Regions from separate parts of the Streptococcus toyakuensis genome, predicted to be linked through region 1. Evidence: predicted binding sites of a transcription regulator. Region 1 holds the regulator's gene; the other holds the start of a gene.
What was found. Region 1 encodes Rex, which represses fermentation and respiration genes when NADH is low (regulators of the CRP and FNR family bind a similar motif). Its sites were predicted from a motif close to TTGTGAANTANTTCACAA; they were not measured.

Region 1 (7,636 bases):
CAGCGTTCGATAGACACGATTATTAAGGCTGGCAATTTCCGTTAATTGCAAAGCTTCAATGGTTGGGTGTAAAACAGCTCCACCAAGCGACTTGTTATAGGCTGTACTACCAGTCGGTGTCGAAACTGTTAGCCCATCTCCACGAAAACGTTCAAAGTGGACACCGTTAATCACAACGTCCGCCACCATGGTTCGATCAGACCTGCGGATACTGGCTTCATTTAGTGCTCTAAAAATCTTCACTTCACCATTTTCAAGAAAGACCTTCACATTTAGAACAGGGTATGATACCTTTGCACCAGTATCTAGCTGCAAATTAGTCACTAGCTTATCCAACTCAAAATCACGGTAGTCCGTATAGAAGCCCAAATGTCCAGTGTGAACACCAATGAAGCGGACCTTGTCAAGCTGGTTTTCGTACTTATGAAAGGCCGACAAGAGCATACCATCCCCACCAATGGAGATGACAATGTCCGGATTGGTATCATTGAGTATAAACTGGTTTCTCTTCAAACGATCTCGCAATTCATACAAAACCCTTTGACTTTGCGGTTTTCTATTAGCTATCAGGTCAATTCGTTTACCTGTATTCTTCATCTGTATCGTCACTGTTTCCTACACCGTCATTTAATTTTCTACTCAAAGGATCAAAAAGAGCCTGGGCTTCCTGGATATCATCTCGAATTTTACCCATTTCTTCATCCAACTGATGGGCAATTTTGGCAGTAATTTCCAGTCTCTTTTTAATTTCCTCTGGGAAATCCCCTTGGTACTTGTAGTTGAGAGAATGTTCTATCGTTGCCCAGAAATTCATGGCCAAAGTACGAATTTGAATTTCCGCCAAAATGGTCTTGGCTCCATTGATGGTGTCAACCATATATTCTACTACCACATGATAGGAACGGTAGCCTGAAGCCTTTCGATGAGTAATGTAATCTCGCTCTTGTACAATCCGCATATCCTGACGCTTGCGCAAAATAGCCACAACTTCTTGGACGTCATCTACAAACTGGACCATCACACGCAAACCAGCAATATCCTGTAAATCGTGTTCCAAGGTCGCATAAGTAATACCACGTCGAGCCATTTTTTCCTTGATACTTTCAATTGGCTTGACTCGACCAGTCACAAACTCAATCGGAGAATGCTTATTTTGCTTACGATATTGCTTACGAATACCACGTAGTTTAATCTTTAACTCACCAACAGCTTGAATGTAAGGATCTAGAAATTCTTCCCATTCTAAGGTCATATATTCTCCCTTGTTCCCATATTATCCTTCAAAAATATCTTTGATTTTTTCTCCAGATTCATATACAATAAATACAAAGCTATTATATCATATAATCCGCTTTCAACGATAAAGAAAAGGTAAGAAAATTGAAACATTTAGAAATTGAATTGAAAACACTCTTGAAAAAAGATGAATATGATCGTCTAAAAGACCAGTTCACAGGTGTCACTCCTGTTCTTCAAAAAAATTACTACATAGACACACCTGATTTTGAACTGCGAGAAAAGAAAGTTGCTATGCGCATTCGAACCTTTGAAGACTGGGCAGAATTGACACTCAAAGTCCCGCAAAGTGTTGGAAACATGGAATACAATCAAAAATTGCAACTAAAAGATGCTGAAAACTACCTGAGCAAGGAAGAACTTCCTCAAGGACTAGTACTGGATGAATTGGCGAAACATGGTATTAAAACTAGTGAATGGCAGATTCTTGGTTGTCTAACGACACTTCGCTATGAAATGCAATCAGCTATTGGTCTCATGGCGCTGGATGAAAGTCAGTACTTTGATATTACAGATTACGAATTAGAGCTTGAAGTTGAAAATCACGAGCAAGGGAAACAGGATTTCCAACAATTTTTAGAGGAAAATCAGATTGATTATCAAAAAGCTCCCTCAAAATTGGTCCGATTTGTCAAAAGCATGAAAAATAGCTGAAATAATCTCTATTTTTTGGTAGAATAGAAAAGATAAAATACAAAAATCCCAGTTCATATAGGCTAGGCAGATATTACTAGGATTTAAAAAGTTTACAGAGGACGGTCTATAATGTCAGATAGAAAAAACATGAAACTTTTCGCACTCAACTCTAACCAAGAGATTGCACAGAAAATTGCTCAAGCTGTTGGTGTCCCACTTGGAAAACTATCATCACGTCAATTTTCAGACGGAGAAATCCAAGTAAATATCGAAGAAAGTGTCCGTGGTTATGATGTGTACATCATCCAATCAACAAGTTTCCCTGTTAACAACCACCTAATGGAATTGTTAATCATGGTTGATGCTTGTGTGCGCGCAAGTGCCCACAGTATCAACGTTGTCCTTCCATATTTTGGCTATGCACGTCAAGACCGCATCGCTTCACCTCGTGAGCCACTTACAGCGAAACTTGTTGCTAATATGCTGGTTAAAGCTGGTGTTGATCGCATCCTTACACTTGATTTACATGCCGTTCAGGTTCAAGGCTTCTTTGATATTCCTGTTGACAACCTCTTCACAGTTCCCCTATTTGCAAAACATTATTGCGATAAGGGCTTACTTGGCTCAGATGTTGTTGTTGTTAGCCCTAAAAATTCAGGGGTAAAACGTGCCCGTAGCTTGGCTGAATATCTTGATGCTCCTATCGCCATTATCGACTACCCTCAAGACGATGCAACTCGCAACGAAGGCTATATCATCGGTGATGTTGAAGGTAAAAAAGCCATCTTGATTGATGATATTTTAAATACAGGACGTACCTTCTCTGAAGCTGCTAAAATCGTTGAACGTGAAGGGGCTACAGAAATTTATGCTGTTTCTAGCCACGGCCTCTTCGTCGAAGGAGCTGCTGAACTTCTTGACAATACTAATATTAAGGAAATTCTTGTGACTGATTCAGTAGCAACAAAAGAAAAAACTCCTAAAAACGTATGCTACATCACTGCTAGTAAGTTAATTGGTGATGCTATCGTCCGTATCCACGAAAGAAAACCAGTCAGCCCACTCTTTGCCTACAACAAAAAGAAATAAGGTGATTCTTTGATTTATTTGGACAATGCTGCAACGACTCCCATGTCAGCAGTTGCTATTTCAGCGATGACCAAGGTTATGCAAGAAACCCACGGAAACCCTTCTAGTATTCATGGGCATGGTCGTCAAGCTGGCAAACTCTTGCGAGAAGCCCGCCAGGAACTAGCTCAGTTACTGGGGACAAAACCTCAACATATCTTTTTCACTTCTGGTGGAACCGAAGGCAACAATACTGCTATCATTGGTTACTGCCTTCGTCACCAAGAACAAGGAAAACATATTATCACAACTGCTATTGAGCACCATGCTGTCCTTGAAACCATTGATTACTTGGTTCAACACTTTGGGTTTGAAGCAACCATTATCCAGCCAGAAAATCAAGAAATCACCGCCCAGCAAATTCAAGAGGCCTTACGTGACGATACGATTTTGGTTTCTACCATGTTTGCCAATAATGAGACTGGAAACCTACTGCCCATTGCTGAAATTGGCCAAATACTCAAGCAACACCCAGCCGCCTATCATGTCGATGCAGTTCAGGCTATTGGTAAAATCCCTATACACCCAGAAGAATTGGGCATTGATTTTCTCACTGCTTCTGCCCACAAGTTCCATGGTCCTAAGGGAATCGGTTTTCTCTACGCATCTAGCATGGATTTTGATTCCTATCTTCATGGCGGAGACCAAGAACAGAAAAAACGAGCCGGAACTGAAAATCTAGCTGCCATCGTGGGTATGGTTGCAGCCCTAAAAGAAGACCTAGAAAAACAGGAAGAACATTTCCAACATGTACAAAATCTAGAAACTGCCTTTCTTGCAGAGCTAGAAGGAATTCAGTATTACGTGAATAGAGGACAACATCATCTCCCTTATGTTCTCAATATTGGATTTCCTGATCAGAAAAATGACCTTTTACTCCTTCGGCTAGATTTGGCTGGAATTTCTATCTCTACTGGCTCAGCCTGTACGGCAGGCATTGTCCAATCCAGCCATGTTCTTGAAGCCATGTACAGGGCAAATTCAGAACGCTTGAAGGAATCCGTTCGTATCAGTTTGTCGCCACAAAATACTGTTGAAGACCTACAAACCCTCGCAAAAACCTTAAAAGAAATTATCGGAGGTTAGCCATATGGCATTTGAAAAAACCATTCAGTTAAAAAATTGTCGTTACGACTACACTCTTAGCCCTTCTGTTAAAAAATTCACCCTCAAAGATAACACCTTTTTTGAGACTAAGGTTGGTAACTATGAATTGACTCGCCTTTTGGAAAAAGTGCCAAACAGCGGTGAAGGCTTCCAACTCAAAATCATCATTAACAAGGAACTTACAGGGGCTAAAATCAATATCACTGACAAGTTTGGTCTTCGTCTAGTTGATATTTTCAAATCAGAAGACCACCACATTCATCAGGAAAAATTCTACTTCCTCATGGATAGCTTGGTAGAACGTGGTGTCTTTACAAAATCAGAAAGATAGGTCCCATATGTTTGAATTGACCTATAAGGACAGCTATCATGTAGAGCGTACACTCAAGTATGAGGATTATGAAGCTCTCATGCTGGCTTTGTCAGGATGTGTGACCCTGCCAGATACACTTTATGTAACTTCTCTGACTTTTAATAGCCAGAAAATTTATCAGGGTCTGGTCGGAGACCTCTACCGTTTTCTATCACATACAGACTTTTTACATCAAAACTAAGATTTTTCTTAGTTTTTTCTTGTTTTTGTTGATTTTTTCACAATGTTTCTATAAAATAGAAGAATAGAAAGGTTGTGATTTTGTGAAAGATAAACAGTTTGCTATTCCAAAAGCTACAGCGAAAAGACTCTCTCTCTACTATCGAATTTTTAAGAGATTTCATGCAGAAAAGATTGAACGTGCCAACTCTAAGCAAATTGCAGAGGCTATCGGTATTGATTCAGCGACCGTACGTCGTGATTTTTCCTATTTTGGTGAACTAGGTCGTCGTGGTTTTGGCTATGATGTCAAAAAACTCATGACGTTTTTTGCCGATTTACTCAATGATAACTCTATCACCAATGTCATGCTGGTTGGTATTGGAAATATGGGCCATGCCCTTCTCCACTATCGCTTCCACGAACGTAACAAGATGAAGATTATCATGGCCTTTGACCTAGATGACCATCCTGAAGTCGGTACCCAAACTCCTGACGGGATTCCCATTTACGGAATTTCTCAAATCAAGGATAAAATCAAGGATGCCGATGTCAAGACTGCTATCCTGACCGTTCCCAGTGTTAAGTCACAAGAGGTTGCTAATCTCTTGGTAGATGCTGGTGTGAAAGGAATTCTTAGTTTTTCACCAGTCCATCTGCATTTACCAAAAGATGTGGTCGTTCAGTATGTCGATTTGACAAGTGAACTCCAAACCCTCCTCTACTTCATGCGAAAAGAGGATTAGAAAGCGAAAATCATTTTATGAAAAAACCAGTTATTGGGATAACAGGAAACGAAAAAACTCATCCAGATGATGACATCATGATGAGCTACGCAGCAAAAGGCTTTGTGGAAGGCGTTAAAGACGCTGGAGGGATTCCCATCATCCTACCGATTGGTGATCAAGAAATGGCCTGCCACTATATCAGTATGATTGACAAGCTCATCTTGACAGGTGGGCAAAATGTTGATCCAAAATTCTATGGTGAACCAAAAACAATTGATAGCGATGACTACCACCTTCAAAGAGATATCTTCGAACTGGCCCTCATCAAGGAAGCTATTAAACAGAAAAAGCCAATTTTTTCTGTCTGCCGTGGTACCCAACTCTTTAACGTTGCCATGGGTGGAACTTTGTACCAAGATATAGAAGACCATTGGCAGGATTGTTCTGCCGAATACACAACTCAACGCTTGGTGACAGAACCTGATACTGTTCTCCGAGAAATCTATGGAGAAATTTCCCATATCAACTCCTTCCACCATCAGAGCATCAAGGATTTAGCACCAAATTTAAAGATTGCGGCTCATGATCCTAAAGATGGTATCATTGAAGCTGTCATGAGTACGGATGATGTTGCCTTTCTCGGTGTCCAATGGCACCCAGAGTTTCTTTTTGAAAATCGTCCCAAAGATAAAAACCTCTTTGACTATATCGTTAATGAACTTTAGATTAAATCTGTCTTTTCACGATAGCTAAAATAACTGGAGTGAGAGACAATCAAATGGTCCAAGAGGACAATTCCCATCAGATCGCAGGCTTCTTTAACAAGTTTAGTGACATGATCATCATTTCGGCTAGGGGCTACCGCTCCTGAGGGATGATTGTGGACCAAAATGAGTGAAGTCGCCATATGCTTAATAGCATAATGAAGAATCTCCCTAGGTTCAGCTATACTGCGAGTTGCAGAACCGATAAAAATGGTCTGTTGATGAATGATTTGATTTTGAGTATTGAGATAGAGCGCCACCAGGTGCTCTTGTTTTTTGTCCCCCAATTCCTGCTGCATCTTCTTGGCCAACTTTTGGCTACTGAGAATACTTTCCATCTCAAGGGTCTCATGTTTATGAATACGATGGCCCAGTTCAATCATAGCTTGTAATTCTATGGCCTTAACACGGCCGATACCAGACAGACTCTGCAATTCCTGCAGGGTCATTTTTTTCAAATCCGTTAGGTTTGAAAGATTGTTCAAGGCTTTCTGGGCAATTTCAAAAACACTAGCTTGACGTGTTCCTGTCCTGAGTAAAATAGCTAGTAACTCTTGATTACTGAGCGCTTCAACTCCTTCCTTGGCCAGTCTTTCTCTTGGTAATAGTGAATCTTCTTGGAATGAAATACTGTACATAAAAATCCTCCTCACTTTATTATTCGTGAGAAGGATGGAAAATTAGATTTTTTTCTCAATTGGGGCCACACTAGCCAAAAGTTTTTTCAAACCTACTTCTGGGAAATTGATTTTCAATTCCTGCCTAGCACCGCTACCTGAAACTTCCAGAACGGTTCCCTCTCCCCACTTCTTGTGGAGGGCAATGTCACCAATGGACCAATTTGCCTCGCTAGAAGCTGATTTTGCTCCAGCTGTAAATTGACCAAATGGAAGACCGCTTGATTGGATAGTTCTTGGGGCAGCACTGCGTTTACGGTCTTGAAGGGCCTGGGCTAAGCTCATGCCTTGACCAAAGGCAAGGCCGCCACTGCTATAAGATGCCTTAAAGCTTGTATTTGCTGGACGAGCCAGACCTTGATACTCAAGTAAGTCCGAGCTGATTTCGTTAATAAAACGAGTGGGACGGTTGTAGTTGGTACGACCAAAAAGCAGGCGCGAGTTGGCATTTGTTAGATAGAGGATTTTCTCTGCACGCGTGATACCTACATAGGCTAGACGGCGCTCTTCTTCCAATTCATCTGAATCCTCAGCTGCACGACTAAGTGGAAAGACATTTTCTTCCATCCCAATCAAAAAGACAACTGGAAACTCGAGACCTTTGGCAGCATGCAGGGTCATCAAGGTCACTTCTGATGTCTCCTGACTACCTGAATCTGTGTCCGCAATCAAGGCCAAGTCATTTAAAAAACGACTCAGTTTATCCAGACCAGTTTCTTCTTCTGGCCCATCAGAGGTGTCATCAAAGTTTTTCGTCACAGAGAGGAA
Region 2 (7,636 bases), 230 kb from region 1:
GATGCCTCTGCCAATGTTATTCTTAATAACCTTTTCAAGATGACCCAGATGCAAACCAACTTTGGTTTCAATATGCTTGCTATCCAAAATGGTGTGCCGAAGATTTTATCCCTTCGTCAGATTTTAGATGCTTATATCGAGCACCAAAAAGAAGTGGTTGTTCGTCGGACACGTTTTGATAAGGAAAAAGCAGAAGCACGTGCGCACATCTTAGAAGGTCTCTTAATTGCGCTAGACCATATCGACGAAGTGATTCGCATCATCCGTGCTAGTGAAACGGATGCGGAAGCACAAGCTGAGTTGATGAGTAAGTTTAAGCTTTCTGAACGTCAAAGTCAAGCCATCCTAGATATGCGCCTTCGTCGTTTGACAGGATTGGAACGCGATAAGATTCAGTCTGAATATGATGATCTCTTGGCTCTGATAGCGGATTTAGCAGATATTCTAGCTAAACCAGAACGTGTTTCTCAAATCATTAAAGATGAATTAGACGAAGTCAAGCGTAAGTTTGGCGATCAACGTCGTACTGAATTAATGGTCGGTGAAGTCTTAAGCCTTGAAGATGAGGACTTGATTGAAGAATCAGATGTCTTAATTACGCTTTCTAACAAGGGCTACATCAAACGTCTGGACCAAGACGAATTTACCGCTCAAAAACGTGGTGGTCGTGGTGTTCAAGGTACGGGAGTTAAGGATGACGATTTTGTTCGTGAGTTAGTGTCAACTAGTACTCATGATCACTTACTCTTCTTTACAAATAAAGGCCGTGTCTATCGCCTGAAAGGCTATGAAATTCCTGAGTATGGTCGTACAGCCAAGGGCTTGCCGATTGTCAATCTTTTGAAATTGGATGAAGGCGAAAGTATTCAAACCATCATCAATGTCGAGTCTGAACGCAGTGATGATGCTTATCTCTTCTTCACAACCCGTCATGGTATTGTGAAGAGAACCAGCGTCAAGGAATTTGCTAACATTCGTCAAAATGGACTTAAAGCACTGAACCTCAAAGATGAAGATGAGTTGATTAATGTCTTGTTGACGGAAGAAGATACAGACATTATCATTGGTACCAAGTTTGGTTATGCAATTCGCTTTAATCAATCAGCCGTTCGTGGAATGAGTCGTATCGCTACGGGTGTGAAAGGTGTTAATCTCCGTGATGGGGACACAGTTGTTGGTGCTAGTGTGATTACAGACCAGGATGAGGTTCTGATCATCACTGAAAAAGGATATGGTAAGCGCACCGTTGCGACTGAATATCCAACAAAAGGTCGTGGTGGTAAAGGGATGCAAACTGCTAAAATTACTGAAAAGAATGGTTCCCTTGCTGGTCTTATAACAGTTAAAGGCGATGAAGATTTGATGATTATCACTGATACAGGTGTCATGATTCGAACCAACGTTGCCAATATTTCACAAACAGGTCGCTCAACTATGGGAGTTAAAGTGATGCGCCTGGACCAAGATGCTAAAATTGTAACCTTTACTACGGTTACAGCGGCAGAAAAAGAAGAAGTTGGGGCAGAAAACGAAACAGAAGGTGAAGCATAATGTCTCATAAAAAGAACAAAAAGAAAACAAACCGTAAAAATTTACTAATCAATATCCTGGCAGGATTTTTAATTCTCTTGTCACTTGCTTTGATTTTCAATTCAAAAATTCGTGATATGTTCATGGTGTGGAATACCAATAAATACCAAGTCAGCCAGGTATCAAAAGAAAAATTAGAAGAAAATCAAGATACAGAAGGAAATTTTGACTTTGATTCAGTAAAAGCTATCTCGTCAGAAGCTGTCTTATCCTCACAATGGGATTCGCAAAAATTGCCAGTTATCGGTGGAATTGCTGTCCCTGAGGTAGAAATTAACTTGCCTATTTTTAAGGGACTGGATAATGTCAATCTCTTCTATGGAGCTGGTACAATGAAGCGTGATCAAGTGATGGGGAAAGGAAACTATTCCCTTGCGAGCCATCACATCTTCACGGCGGAAAACGCCAGCCAAATGCTCTTTTCTCCATTATCACGCGCTAAAAATGGGATGAAAATTTATCTTACTGATAAGGATAAAGTTTATACCTATGAAATCCGTGAAGTGAAGCATGTGACTCCAGATCGCGTTGATGAGATTGATGACCGTACTGGAGTTGATGAAATCACACTTGTAACCTGTGTTGACTATGATGCGACAGAACGTATTATCGTAAAAGGTGACTTGAAAGATACAAAAGATTATTCACAAACACCTGAAGAAATTCTAACAGCTTTCAATCAACCATATAAACAACGTTATTAAAGATAAATCAGTAAAATCTTAGGTTTTACTGATTTTTTATAGATTGAATTTCAAAATAAACTGTTATGAAATACAGAAAACGTTTCCTTAATTCTAAAGTTTGTGATATAATTATCAGGTAAAAAAATTTTAGGAGTTTATTATGGTTTCTTCAGAATTTATCTCAAAGATTGAATTTGCTTGCAAGAAGAAGGAAAGTCTTTATAGTCAAAGCAAATTTAAGTATGCGATTCGTTCTATGTTCGCAGGTGCATTTTTAACCTTCAGTACTGCTGCTGGTGCAGTTGGGGCTGACTTGATTAATAAAATTGCACCAGGTAGTGGACGCTTCCTCTTCCCATTTGTCTTTGCTTGGGGCTTGGCCTACATTGTTTTCTTGAATGCTGAGTTGGTAACATCAAACATGATGTTCTTGACTGCTGGTAGTTTCTTGAAAAAAATCTCTTGGAGAAAAACAGCTGAGATTTTACTTTACTGTACCTTATTCAACCTTATCGGAGCTTTAATAGCAGGTTGGGGCTTTGCTCATTCGGCAGCCTATGCAAATCTGACACACGATAGTTTCATCTCAGGGGTTGTTGAGATGAAGTTAGGCCGTTCAAATGAATTAATCTTGCTTGAGGCGATTTTGGCAAATATTTTCGTAAATATTGCGATTCTTTCATTTGTTTTGGTCAAAGATGGTGGTGCCAAACTTTGGCTCGTTTTATCAGCAATTTACATGTTTGTATTCTTAACAAACGAGCACATCGCTGCGAACTTTGCTTCTTTTGCGATTGTAAAATTCAGTGTTGCTGCGGATTCAATTGCTAACTTTGGTGTTGGAAATATGCTTCGTCACTGGGGTGTAACCTTCATTGGGAACTTCATTGGTGGTGGTCTTTTGATGGGTCTTCCATACGCCTTCCTCAATAAAAACGAAGATACTTATGTAGATTAAGAAAATGAGCACGATTAAGTCGTGCTTTTTTCCTTTTTAAAATAAAGTAATAGCTATTTCTTATATCAAAATATAGAAAACTGATATTGGTAAACTATAACTTAAGGTGCTACAATATCCTTAATCAAACTATTTGGAGGTCGTTTTATGACTCGTGATTTTAAATTTGAAACCTTGCAACTACATGCTGGTCAAGTTGTGGATCCAGCCACCAAGTCTCGTGCAGTACCAATTTATCAAACAACATCCTTTGTTTTTGATGATACGCAGGAAGGTGCGGATTTGTTTGCCTTGAGAAAACCAGGAAATATCTATACTCGTATTACCAATCCTACAACAGCGGCCTTTGAAGAAAGAATCGCTGCTCTTGAAGGTGGTGTTGGAGCTCTTGCAACCGCATCAGGTATGGCAGCAGTGACTTATACGATTTTGGCTCTTGCCCATGCTGGTGACCATGTAGTGGCTGCTTCGACTATTTACGGTGGAACTTTCAATCTTTTGAAAGAAACTCTTCCTCGTTATGGTATTACAACAACCTTTGTCGATGTTGATAATTTGGAGGAAGTAGAAGCAGCTATCAATGACAATACCAGGCTTGTCTTGATTGAAACCTTGGGCAACCCCTTGATTAACATTCCAGATTTGGAAAAATTGGCAGAGATTGCTCATAAAAATCAGATTCCACTTGTTTCCGACAATACCTTTGCAACACCTTACTTGATTAACGTCTTTTCTCACGGTGTTGATATTGCCATTCACTCTGCGACTAAATTTATCGGGGGTCATGGTACGACTATTGGTGGAGTGATTGTCGATAGCGGGCGTTTTGACTGGGCGGCTTCAGGAAAATTCCCTCAATTTGTTGAGGAAGACCCAAGCTACCACAATTTGAGCTATACTCGTGATGTGGGGGCAGCAGCCTTTATTATCGCTGTCCGTGTTCAATTGCTTCGTGATACAGGGGCGGCCTTGTCACCATTTAATGCCTTCCTCTTGCTACAAGGACTTGAAACCCTTTCTCTTCGTGTGGAACGCCATGTGCAAAATGCTGAGAAAATTGTTGATTTCCTTGTCAACCATCCTAAGGTAGAAAAAGTCAACTATCCAAAACTTGCTGATAGTCCTTACCATGCCTTGGCTGAGAAATATTTGCCAAAAGGTGTGGGTTCCATCTTTACCTTCCATGTCAAAGGTGGGGAGGCAGAAGCACGCAAGGTCATTGATAATTTGGAAATCTTCTCTGACCTAGCAAACGTAGCAGATGCTAAATCACTTGTTGTCCATCCAGCAACAACCACTCACGGTCAATTGTCAGAAAAAGATCTGGAAGCTGCAGGTGTCACACCAAACCAAATCCGCTTGTCAATCGGTCTTGAAAATGTAGAAGATTTGATTGAAGACTTGCGCTTGGCCTTGGAAAAAATTTAAAGAAAAAGAAGATAAACAGTGGGTTTCGACTCACTGTTTTTGATTTTCCCTCAGGCATGATATAATGGTTACAGAAGTCTAGAAAGAGGAACGATATGAACGAAATCAAATGCCCCAACTGTGGGGAAGTCTTTACAGTAAATGAAAGTCAGTATGCCGAACTTTTGTCCCAAGTGAGAACAGCAGAGTTTGATAAGGAATTGCACGATCGGATGAAGCAGGAACTGGCCTTGGCTGAGCAAAAGGCCATGAATGAACAACAGTCTAAACTGGCTCAAAAAGACCAAGAAATTGCGCAATTACAGAGCCAAATCCAAAACTTTAATACAGAAAAAGAATTGGCCAAGAAAGAGGTTGAACAGACAAGCCATCAGGCTTTATTAGCAAAGGACAAGGAAGTACAGGCCTTGGAAAACAAATTAGCTACCTTGCGTTTGGAGCATGAAAATCAACTGCAAAAGACACTTTCTAACCTAGAAAAAGAACGAGATCAGGTCAAAAATCAGCTCCTTTTACAAGAAAAGGAAAACGAGCTTTCTCTTGCTTCTGTTAAACAAAACTATGAAGCCCAGCTTAAAGCAGCAAGTGAACAGGTCGAGTTTTATAAGAATTTTAAGGCTCAACAATCGACAAAAGCTATCGGGGAAAGTCTGGAACAGTATGCAGAGAGTGAGTTTAACAAGGTCCGTAGTTTTGCCTTTCCCAATGCCTACTTTGAGAAGGATAACAAGGTCTCTGCGCGTGGGTCTAAGGGGGACTTTATTTTCCGTGAATGTGATGAAAATGGGGTCGAGATTATCTCCATTATGTTTGAGATGAAAAATGAAGCAGATGGAACAGAGAAGAAGCACAAGAATGCAGATTTTTACAAGGAATTGGACAAGGACCGTCGGGAGAAGAACTGTGAATATGCCGTTTTGGTGACCATGCTTGAGGCCGATAACGATTACTTTAATACAGGGATTGTTGACGTCAGTCACGAGTATGAAAAGATGTATGTGGTCCGTCCTCAGTTCTTTATTCAGTTGATTGGGCTTTTGCGAAATGCGGCTCTTAATTCCCTTAAATACAAGCAAGAGTTGGCCTTGGTTCGCGAACAAAATATTGACATTACGCATTTTGAAGAAGACTTAGATGCCTTTAAACTAGCCTTTGCTAAGAACTATAACTCAGCTTCGACTAACTTTGGCAAAGCTATCGATGAAATTGACAAGGCCATCAAACGCATGGAAGAGGTCAAGAAATTCCTAACCACATCTGAAAACCAACTTCGCCTTGCAAACAACAAATTGGAAGATGTTTCCGTCAAAAAATTGACACGTAAAAATCCAACCATGAAAGCTAAGTTTGAAGCTCTGAAAGGGGAGTGAGATTATCTTAAAAACAGGAGTGTTATATGAAAAGAACTATAGAAATTATTAGAACATGGTCAGCTGATAAAATTGAATTAATTTTTCTTAAAAGCTGGAGCTACTTTGCTAGCTCATTTAGCTAGTTTGTTTGTATAAATTAGTTTGTAATTTTTTATAGGAGTTTTTTATGTTAGATAATATTTCTAAGAATATCTCGAATTGGTCATCAGGTCGAATTTGCAGTATACTGGAGGTTTTTATTTTATTTTATCTACGTTGGATAATTATAGCAACAGCAATTAGTTTATTATTCGTAAAATCAACCGTCTTGACTACATTATTGCTTATATTTCTAACATTACTGACTATTATCGTTGTAATAACTCATTTTTTAGTAAATCACGTTGCAGAAGTTATTTTATACGAGCAAGTGAATTTTATAAAATATATTTCCCTTTTAACTGAAACTTATGAAAGGCGTCCTGATAATAGAACAGGGAATTTAAATGCATTAAATCTGGGTTTAGCAAGGTGTGCTTTCTATCAAGGGAATTTTAGTGAGGCAATCCAATATGCTGAACGAATAAGTGTTAAAAGTTCTAAATTGAATTTGAAACGTATTTATGAACTAAACATCGTATTTATAGAATCATTATCATACCTTTATTTAAGGGAGAGAGATGAAATTTCTAAACTTTTAGTATCTTGCGATTGGGAAAAAATTAAAAGAATTGATAAAAATAGAATGTTGGATTTAATTGAACCAGTATCAAAAATACTCAATGGAGAAGTTACAGACTACTTCGACACCACCGAACCAGAAAATAAGTTGGCTCGAATCATGTTTTCTTATTATGGCGCTCTCAATGCCCAATTAAAAGGAGATGAAGCTCGTGCTCGTAGTTTGTTTGAAAGCATAGCCCATGAAAATCCAGAGCTCTTTTATGTTCAGGAAGCGCAGAAATATTTAGAATTAGTGAAATGAGAATAATATATGAAATTAGTAAAAAAAATAGTCAGTTCAGCGACGGAGGATATCTTACTTCAAATAGAAACTATTATTCAACTTAGTTCAGTCTTAGGAATATCTTTGGGAGTGATAGCAGTGATTCTAGAATCTAAAGGTAATGAAAAATTATGGTCGTTAATATTTATATCATTGATGTTGGGATTCCTTATTCTTGTTTTATATTTACGAGTTGTGTCCAACAAGGTTATCTATTTAATGTTACACGATTCTATTGATCTTAAGCTATATGAAGACATGTTAAGAGTTCAATCAGAAAAATCTATTAAGCCCTTTAGAGCAACATATCGTGAGAATTACCAAATTATCCAAGGTCGAGTGGCTTATTTAAAAGGAGATTTTCAAGCTGCCAAGGAAAATATGTCCAAATATGATTTGAAAAAAATTTGGAAGAGATTCAGAACCCCTGCGTTTTTAATATCAAGCTTTGAACTATTAACAGTTTCCATTCATCTCCAAGATGTGCAAGATATTGCTTTCTTTGAGGAACAATTGTCCAAGGCACCAGATTTTAAAGGAGGCAAAGCTACACTTGTTGCTCAAGCCCAAGCCATAAAAGATATTGTGTTCAATAAAGAAGCGAACGACTACTTCG

Region 2: a site for Rex is predicted at 2,395-2,412, ahead of STYK_RS04910 (formate/nitrite transporter family protein). Genes of this name have one in related genera too.

What each region holds. Positions count from the first base shown of each region.
Region 1 is NZ_AP024523.1:1,198,039-1,205,674, forward strand. Features, by position in the region: gene STYK_RS06190 (NAD kinase) at 1-597, opposite strand, end outside; gene yjbM (GTP diphosphokinase) at 581-1,252, opposite strand; gene STYK_RS06200 (CYTH domain-containing protein) at 1,381-1,950, shown strand; gene STYK_RS06205 (ribose-phosphate diphosphokinase) at 2,062-3,021, shown strand; gene STYK_RS06210 (cysteine desulfurase family protein) at 3,031-4,146, shown strand; gene STYK_RS06215 (DUF1831 domain-containing protein) at 4,151-4,498, shown strand; gene STYK_RS06220 (DUF4649 family protein) at 4,506-4,721, shown strand; gene STYK_RS06225 (redox-sensing transcriptional repressor Rex) at 4,804-5,445, shown strand; gene STYK_RS06230 (gamma-glutamyl-gamma-aminobutyrate hydrolase family protein) at 5,463-6,152, shown strand; gene radC (RadC family protein) at 6,149-6,829, opposite strand; gene pcrA (DNA helicase PcrA) at 6,872-7,636, opposite strand, start outside.
Region 2 is NZ_AP024523.1:968,234-975,869, forward strand. Features, by position in the region: gene gyrA (DNA gyrase subunit A) at 1-1,551, shown strand, start outside; gene STYK_RS04905 (class A sortase) at 1,551-2,294, shown strand; gene STYK_RS04910 (formate/nitrite transporter family protein) at 2,437-3,234, shown strand; gene STYK_RS04915 (O-acetylhomoserine aminocarboxypropyltransferase/cysteine synthase family protein) at 3,382-4,662, shown strand; gene STYK_RS04920 (DUF2130 domain-containing protein) at 4,758-6,032, shown strand; gene STYK_RS04925 (hypothetical protein) at 6,202-6,999, shown strand; gene STYK_RS04930 (hypothetical protein) at 7,009-7,636, shown strand, end outside.